DNA from 2 places in the Bacillus sp. FJAT-27231 genome. Region 2 is predicted to be linked to the other one. Evidence: riboswitches for the same ligand, from Rfam matches in the RefSeq annotation. Region 2 holds a riboswitch; the other holds the start of a gene.
The links. Region 2 has a riboswitch for S-adenosylmethionine ahead of AC623_RS06465 (O-acetylhomoserine aminocarboxypropyltransferase/cysteine synthase family protein). Riboswitches for the same ligand answer to the same signal wherever they lie in the genome.

Region 1 (4,633 bases), 780 kb from region 2:
AGGAGATGGGTTTAACTGTCTTAATTCTTCGTAAACAGCTATTGCCGGAATAGAAAGCGGCTTAGACTGCCGGACAGATAGATTCACTTGAAATACATCTCCAGCAGCAATGTATTGCTTTGTTTTTTCTACTGCTTCCTGGAAAGCCTCTTCTGAAAAAGACACTTTCAATTCACCTGTAACGACCTTCCCAGCTGCCTGTTCCTCTTCCTTAATAGCAGCCATCCATTTATCTTCTGCTTCCTTGAGCTTTCTTTCTGCCTCTGTTTGATCTTTCTCAATAGCCAGCAGCCAAAGCGTTGTTGTTTGATGATCAAATACAGCCCATTCATCAAACACTTGAAAATAAAGAAGTGGAAGATCAAGATCATCTTTAGCACATTCGGGTAATCTTTCAATATAACGAGCGTAATCGTAGCTAATATACCCAATAGCCCCGCCTTGAAAGTCGGGCAGCCTCTCTTGTTTGGGGATCTCAAACGTCTTCAGCCAGCTCTCCAATTCTAATAGCGGCAATCCTGTTCTTTCTTCTGTTTTTTCGGCGGTCTGTATTTCAATACCATTTCTATTAGAAAAAACAACCGCGAAAGGTGCCAGTCCGGCTATGCTATAACGGCCACCCCTCCCACTTTCAAGCAATACATGATGAGTCTCATTCTTGGTTAACCATTTATATTGATCAAAAAATTTTTCGTTATCATAAGGAATGGTTCGAGAAAATACACGGCGTTCATTCACTAGCTTTCACCCTTCTTCGTCGTAGTCTCTCTCATCATACTAAACAGAGAAGAAAGAAAAAAGTAGAGAAAGATCATTTTTTGTTACAGCTCTATGCATGCAATTTTTGATCTTTTATAATAGAAGGAAAATAAATAAAAATAAAGGAGAAAAGCGATGACAGGCAGCCATTTAGTTCGTCAAACAACATCCCTTATTACAACCGAAACATTAAAAAAGGATTTGCATTCTCTTGGAGTTATGCCGGATACAGTTCTGATGGTCCACTCCTCCCTGCGATCACTCGGGTGGATAGCGGGGGGAGAAATTACTGTCATTCAAGCCTTGATGGCAGCCGTTACGGATAATGGCACCATCGTCATGCCGACGCAAACGACTCATAATTCTGACCCTAAGTATTGGCAGAATCCTCCTGTTCCAGAAGAATGGTGGCCCGGTATCCGTTATTTCATGCCTGCTTATTTACCGGATATTACCCCAACTATTGGGATGGGCCGGATCGCAGAAGCATTTCGTACGTTTCCAGATGTAAAGCGCAGTCTGCACCCTTCCGCTTCTTTTGCTGCCTGGGGGAAATACGCTTCCTTTATCATTGATAACCATTCGATTAATTTTGCTTTTGGGGAACAATCTCCACTTGCGCGGCTGTATGACCTTGATGCCTCTATTTTGTTCATTGGCACGGACTACAGCACATGTACAGCGATGCACCTTGGCGAATTCCGCGCCAATGATGGGCGCAAAGCTTTTAAACAAGGTTCAGCTATGATGGAAAACGGTGAGCGAGTATGGAAAACATATATGGAACTTGAAGAAAACTCCGAACAATTTAATGATATTGGCCGAGCCTTCGAGAAAGAAGCTGCCGTAACAAATGGGATGGTTGCCCAATCACCTTGCAAGCTTATTCAGATCCGTCCGCTCGTCGATTTTACTTCTCGTTATCTTACTAACCTTTCAAAACAATAAAACGGTTCACCGCAGCAGGAAAAGCAGCTCCGTCAATCAGCTCTGTCCACCCCTGTTCGACAGCTTCAGCAAGAGAGAGGGCGGTTATTTGCTGAACAAAAATTGCTTCAAAACCGATTTCTCTTAAGAAATCCCAATAATCTGGGAGATTTCTTACATACCTTGCTCCCTTTGCATGCTGCAACGTAGCCGTTTCAGCCAAATCAATGACGAGGCGACCTCCCGGCTTCAACAAGTGAAAGCTTTTTCTCAACCACGCTTCCCCTTCATCAAGAAAATGGATGTCAAGCTGAGCGGCAGCGACATCAAACTGCTCTTCGTTGGAAGTGAAAAGAAAAGGAGAAATCGTCGTAATCTCCGCTTTTTCCGTTGTGAGGCTTGTTAAGGCAGGAGACAAAGCTTCTCCTAGCCATAAAATCCTTTCACTTGGCTGAACACTCATTGTTTGTAAAAAGCTTTCTGCTGATACCGTCCATTCTAATACACTTTCTTTTGTGAATTTCCTTTGATTGATTACTGTCATTTCCCATTCCTCCCTTTCTAACGATCAAGACAAAATAAAAAACCTCTTCAGATAAGAAGAGGTTTGCGAACTATTCCACTCTCTTATCTGTCAGCTGACGCTGCAAGAATTAGCACCGTGCTCGCATTCTATATGCGAGTCGGTTGCCGGGCTTCATAGGGCTTGTCCCTCCACCTGCTCTTGATAAGACATCGTTTCTATTCAATTTAAGTAGACTTTATGTGTCTAAAATAAGGTTAATTGTATTCTGAATGAACGAACTAGTTTTTCAATTCATTCGAATTATTGCATGTTTATGATCGGCTGTCAACCTGCTTTTTAAAAATTTCAAGTTGAGCGAGACGATGGACCGCCTCTTTAATTTTTTCTTCAGAGGCTACGAGACCAGCACGTACGTATCCCTCCCCAAGCTCACCAAAGCCAATCCCCGGTGCAACTGCTACGCCTGCCTCTTCTAGCAAAAGATCACTAAATTCTTCCGATGTGTATCCCTCTGGCACTTTTAGCCAAGCAAAGAATGATCCTTCTGGTGCTGTCACTTTCCAGCCAATTTCATTCAAACCGCTAATCAGAAGGTTACGGCGCCTTTCATACATGGCTTCCTGCTTATGTACTTCGTCTTGCGGCCCGAGTAAGGCTGCAGCTGCAGCTTCTTGAATGCCGCCGTACAAACTGCAGTGCAAGTGATCTTGAATCAGCTCTAGAGCAGCAATGACGCTTGGATTGCCAACAGCAAAGCCAACTCTCCATCCCGCCATGTTATACGTTTTTGACATCGTATAAATTTCGATCCCATTCTCTTTGGCTCCTTCAACTTGAAGGTAGCTAACCGGTTTCTTGCCGTCAAAACCAATCGCTCCATAAGCAAAATCATGAACGATGCAAATTCCATGTTCATCGGCAAATTGGATTGTTTTCTCAAAGAACGCGGAATCCGCCATTGCTCCGGTCGGATTATTAGGATAATTAATAAATAAAAGCTTTGCTTTTTCTAATACTTCTTTCGGAATCTCTTCGTATCGAGGAAGAAACCCGTTCTCTTCTTTAAGCGGAAGCATATGCATATTAGCACCCGCAAGCGCAAGGCCCGACCAATAATCTGGATAGCCTGGGTCTGGAACAAGCGCCACTTCTCCTGGATTTAATAAGCATTGCGGCAGCTCAACAAGTCCTGCTTTTCCACCAATGATGAGCGCCACTTCTCTTTCTGGATCAAGCTCGACGCCATATTCTCTTTGATAAAATTCAGCACAAGCCTTTTTGACATGACTATACCCTCTAAAGGGTGAGTATTTATCATTAACCGGGTTATCAACAGCTGTTTTTAGCGCTGTTTTTATATGACTAAATACCGGCTGATCAGGGCTTCCCTGTGCTAAGTTTATAATTTCACGCCCTCCAGCTGAGGCATTATTTATTCTCTGGCCCAATTTAGCGAAGAATTGCTCCGGCAGAGCCTGAAGCCGATTAGCCGTTTCAAAAGTCTTCATGTATGCAGCCCTCGCTTTCAAATTATAGTTAATAATGGTATAACGAAAGAGAAAGAAAGTAAAGTAAGAATTTTCGGAAAGGAATGTGGGGGCTGACATGAAATTAAAAACGGCTATTATCCAAATGGATATTGCGTACGGTCATCCGGAGGAAAACTATAAACGGGCAGAAGGATGGCTGCAAAAGGCGGCAAATGAAGGCTGTCAACTAGCAGTACTGCCTGAGCTATGGACGACCGGCTATGATCTAACAAGACTCGATGAAATTGCAGATAGAGAAGCAAGCCAAACGATTGCTTTTTTATCAGAGCAAGCTAAAAAGCACCAAATGCACTTAATCGGCGGATCCGTAGCGAACGAAACAGCGAATGGTGTTGAAAACACTCTGCTTGTTATAAATAAACAAGGCGAATTGTTAAAAAAATATAGCAAGCTGCATTTGTTCCGCTTGATGGAGGAAGAAAAGTTTTTGAAGGCTGGTGAAGGTGACGGGCTATTCACACTAGAAAATGCCCAAATGGCCGCCTTTATCTGTTACGATATTCGCTTTCCTGAGTGGTTAAGAAAACATGTGCTTTCAGGAGCAAATGTCTTGTTTATCCCTGCTGAATGGCCGCTTGCCCGCACAGATCATTGGCGGACACTGCTTATTGCCAGAGCCATTGAAAATCAAAGCTACGTTGTCGGCTGCAACCGCAGCGGCGAAGATCCAAAAAATAAGTTTGCTGGCCATTCTATGATTATTGATCCTTGGGGAGAAATTATTGCCGAAGCGGGCGAAGAAGAAGAACTGCTCATTGGTGAAATTGATTTAGCAAAAGTGCCGGAAATAAGAGAACGCATTCCTGTTTTCGAAGATCGCCGCGCAGAGTTTTATCGTTAATCACGAAAGAAGCCTGGGAAATTTCCCAGG
Region 2 (4,633 bases):
GCACTTTTAGCTCCTGCAATCTTTGATTCTGCAATGGATTTTCGAACAAAATAGCCAACAACTACACCGACGATTAGGCCAAGCAAAATGGAGATGATTGTAATGGGTTCCATCCTTTCACCTCCTCTTGCTATGAACTTTTGTCATGCTTTTAACATGTCGGCTGGTACATTGTGTCAACATTTCAATATACAGCTTCTAATTTCCATTTTTAAGAGAAAAAAATGTAAAATATACATCTCAATTTTATAGTTGTGAAAATTTCTTGTCAAGGGTTTCATCCCCAGCAACTGCTTTCTCCCTACACAGATAAAAACAAAAGAGCGATGTCCCCTTGACACCGCTCCTCATGATTATTCGTCAAGCAAGCTAAACTCCTCTGTTGCTTCTTCTTCATTCGTTTCCACAAAATCTGCATCCAGCCCATAATGCTGGCGGATCTTCATCATAATCTCCTGGCGAATAGCCGGATTTTCCTTTAAGAACTGCTTAGCGTTTTCACGACCTTGCCCTACGCGCTCTTCATTATATGAGTACCATGCACCACTTTTTTGCACAATATCTACTTCCGAACCCATATCGATAATTTCACCTTCTCTGGAGATTCCTTCTCCATACATGATATCGACTTCCGCTACACGAAACGGAGGGGCTACTTTATTTTTCACTACTTTAATTTTTGTTTTATTTCCTACAATTTCGTTCCCTTGTTTTAATGCTTCCGCACGACGAACTTCCAAACGGACGGAGCTATAGAATTTTAGTGCACGTCCTCCAGGTGTTGTTTCAGGGTTTCCAAACATTATTCCGACTTTCTCACGAATCTGGTTAATAAAGATCGCAATCGTTTTGGACTTATTGATGGCACCAGACAATTTACGAAGAGCCTGTGACATTAAACGCGCCTGTAAACCGACGTGGGAATCCCCCATTTCCCCTTCGATCTCCGCCTTCGGTACGAGAGCAGCGACTGAATCGATAACAAGGATATCGATAGCACCGCTGCGTACAAGAGCTTCAGCAATTTCAAGTGCCTGTTCCCCTGTATCTGGCTGCGAAAGGAGCAACTCATCAATATTCACTCCTAGTTTCTGAGCATATACAGGATCAAGCGCATGCTCCGCATCGATAAAAGCAGCTTGACCGCCAGATGCCTGTACTTCAGCAATAGCATGAAGTGCTACAGTTGTTTTACCAGAGCTTTCCGGACCATAGATTTCAATAATACGACCGCGTGGATAACCACCTACACCAAGTGCTGCATCAAGAGCGAGCGATCCGCTTGGGCTTGTGGAAATCTTCCGATCCGTTTGTTCTCCTAATTTCATGATAGACCCTTTACCAAATTGTTTTTCAATTTGCTTTAAGGCCATATCCAATGCTGCTTGACGATCGTTCACTAAAATTCCTCCTTAAAATTGGCAATCTATTAAATAAATGCACGTAGACATGTTGTTTCAGAACCTATACTAACTATACCTCTTTATTGAGATAATTTCAAGCAAAAAGCGAACATTTATTCGGTTTTTTTGTTTCCGAAAGAAAAAAGAATTAGGATAAAAAACTAGAAAAAAAGAAGAAGAGATAGCGGAAAAAAGAGAAGAAAAAAGTAACTCCTGCCTCTTTATTTTATCATAAAGAAGCAGGAGAAGATAATGTTTAGCCTATAAAACTTTCTATTTTACTCTAGTTCCTATTAGCCCTCGACCGCTACGCCCGTTGCTTTTTCAATCGCCTGATTTAAATCAGCAATCAAGTCTTCTGTCGATTCCAATCCAATTGACAAACGAATCATTTCTTCTTTTGTGCCTGACTTTGCTAAATCTTCACTGCTTAGCTGCTGGTGAGTTGTAGAAGCCGGATGAATAATTAATGATTTGCCGTCCCCAACGTTGGCTACGTGTGACCAAAGCTTAATGTTGTCAATCACTTTTTTGCCTGCTTCCCGTCCGCCTTTAATACCGAACACGACGATCGAGCCAAATGTATTATTTAAATACTTTTTCGCTAATTCATGGGATGGATGGTCTGCAAGGCTTGGATGAGATACCCACTCCACCGCCGGATGATTGTTCAAATAATCTACAATCGCAAGTGTATTTTCATGGTGACGTTGAATACGCAAATGCAGCGTCTCTAATCCTTGAAGCAGCAAGAATGCGCTATGAGCACTTAAAGAAGGGCCGAAATCTCTCAACAGCTGAACACGTAGTTTAATAGCGAATGCTGGTCCTTCAAGGTCAGCAAATCTTAGTCCGTTATAGGATTCGTCTGGCTCTGTAAAGCCAGGAAACTTCTCACTATTCCAGTCAAACGTTCCTCCGTCTACTACTACTCCACCAATAACTGTTCCGTGGCCGCTGATCCACTTCGTAGCAGAATGAACGACAATATCTGCTCCTCTTGTAAGCGGGTTAGCACCATATGGTGAAGCAAATGTATTATCTACGATAAGCGGAATACCGTTTTCATGAGCGATATCTGCTACTTTTTCTACATCCAACACATTTAAAGATGGATTACCGATAATTTCACCAAAAAGGGCTTTTGTTTTTGGTGTAATCGCTTTGCGGAAGTTCTCCGGATCAGTCGAATCAACAAATTTTACATTAATTCCGTATTTAGGAAGCGTATTAGCAAAAAGATTGTATGTACCTCCATATAAATTAGCTGCCGCTACAATTTCATCTCCGGCATGGGCCAAGTTTAAGATTGAAAAAGAGATAGCTGCCATTCCAGAAGAAAGCGCTACGGCAGCTGCCCCTTTTTCCAAGAGAGCGACACGCTTTTCAAACACGTCTACTGTTGGGTTCGTAATACGTGTATAGATGTTTCCTGGCTTTTGTAAAGCAAATAAAGCATTGGCATGATCCGTATCTTCAAAAACAAAAGAAGTCGTTTCATAAATTGGAACAGCGCGTGCACCCGTGACCGGATCAGGCACCTGTCCCCCGTGAAGTAAAATCGTTTCTTTATTCCAGTTGTTCGTCATTGTCAAACCCTCCTAATGTATTTAATAAAATATTTGTGATTCGAGGAATATAAAAAACCTCTTCTTATGAAGAAGAGGGTTTGTTATAGGATCCTCCTCTTATCTTTCAGGTTCGTCTACCTGCAGGAATTAGCACCGTCTCAGACAATTGTCTGAAGGTTGCCGGGCTTCATCGGGCCTAATCCCTCCGCCGCTCTCAATAAGAGTACTTATATTTAATTAAGTCATGACTAAACCTTGTTTCTCATTATATAGCTTATTGATCAGATTAGTCAATAATATTCGGAATTTTTTCACTTATCTTCAGCAAGTTCCGCTAGCAAATAATGACATGCGTATTTAACGGAACGTTTTCTGATTCCAGCACGACTCCCTGCCAAGTCAAGCTTAAACGCTCTTGGTTGTTTATACTTGGAAGCAAGCCCAATCCAAACAGTGCCAGGCGGTTGTCCTTCCGCCTCATCAGGTCCAGCCACACCTGTAAAGCTAATACCGAAGTCAGCGTCTAGAAGCTGGCGGACGTTCTCTGCCAGTTCAAGAGCACACTCCTCACTAATAGCTCCATGACTTGCAAGTGTTTCTTTTTTCACATTTACAAGCTTCTCCTTTGCCTGATTAGAATAGCAGACAATGCCTCCATTGAAAAAAGTACTTGCTCCCGGAACAGCTGTCATTTCACTTTGGAACAGCCCTCCTGTTAAACTTTCAGCCGCTGCCAGCGTATGAGACGTTTCCTTTAAGCGCTCTGCTAGTTCCCGGGCAATCGTTGTATCATTATATCCGTAAAAATAGTCACCAACCCGACGAAGAATTTTTTCTTCTGCTTCTTTGATCATTTGCAAGGCCGTCTCTTCTGACTCATGCTTGGCTGTAATTCGGAGTGTTACCTCTCCATCTCCCGCAAGCGGCGCAATCGTTGGGTTTTGCTGGGCAAGCAATAAATCCTCCACTTCTGTTTCCAAAGCAGATTCACCGATACCAAAAAACCTTAGAACCCGTGACTCAATCTTCTCCACTTTCTCGAGTACATCTAACAAGGCTGGCTTGGCATATTGAGTAAACATCGGCTGCATTTCTCGAGGCGGTCCCGGCAAAAGTATGTAACAATGGTTTTCTCCTTTTACCATCATTCCTGGCGCCATGCCATGATCGTTTGGCAGAACAAGACTTCCTTCCATAACGAGCGCCTGCTTTTTATTGTTTGGTGTCATAGGGCGTTTTGTTCTAATAAAATAACTCTCGATGCTCTTTAGTGCCTCTTCATTGTATACGAGCGGACGGCCGATATGAGAAGCAATGACTTCTTTTGTTAAATCATCTTTTGTTGGACCGAGCCCCCCTGTAAAGATCAGCAAATCCGCCCTTTTTTCAGCTTCCTTAATGGCATCAAGGACACGGTTGCCGTTATCGCCAACCACGGTATGGTAATAAACATTAATGCCGATTTCCGCTAACTGCTGGGAAAGAAACTGGGCGTTTGTATTTGTAATTTGTCCAAGCAGCAGCTCAGAGCCAACTGCAATAATTTCTGCATTCATTCTTCTCATCCCTTCTCTTTCCTAAAGTTGATAGTTGATAATAATCAAGGGAAACGCTATGTATGAGGACTTTCTCAAAACTACCCCTCTGCTAATCTAACAA

Region 1: linked by a shared signal. The riboswitch ahead of AC623_RS02660 (methyltransferase domain-containing protein) and the one ahead of AC623_RS06465 (O-acetylhomoserine aminocarboxypropyltransferase/cysteine synthase family protein) in region 2 are both predicted to bind S-adenosylmethionine.

What each region holds. Positions count from the first base shown of each region.
Region 1 covers NZ_LFZU01000001.1:572,685-577,317, reverse strand. The annotation lists gene pabB (aminodeoxychorismate synthase component I) at 1-738, opposite strand, end outside; gene AC623_RS02665 (aminoglycoside N(3)-acetyltransferase) at 895-1,707, shown strand; gene AC623_RS02660 (methyltransferase domain-containing protein) at 1,688-2,230, opposite strand; SAM riboswitch class I at 2,311-2,420, opposite strand; gene AC623_RS02655 (pyridoxal phosphate-dependent aminotransferase) at 2,524-3,720, opposite strand; gene AC623_RS02650 (carbon-nitrogen family hydrolase) at 3,818-4,603, shown strand.
Region 2 covers NZ_LFZU01000001.1:1,356,125-1,360,757, reverse strand. The annotation lists gene rny (ribonuclease Y) at 1-113, opposite strand, end outside; gene recA (recombinase RecA) at 354-1,400, opposite strand; gene AC623_RS06465 (O-acetylhomoserine aminocarboxypropyltransferase/cysteine synthase family protein) at 1,697-2,992, opposite strand; SAM riboswitch class I at 3,089-3,198, opposite strand; gene AC623_RS06460 (competence/damage-inducible protein A) at 3,286-4,530, opposite strand.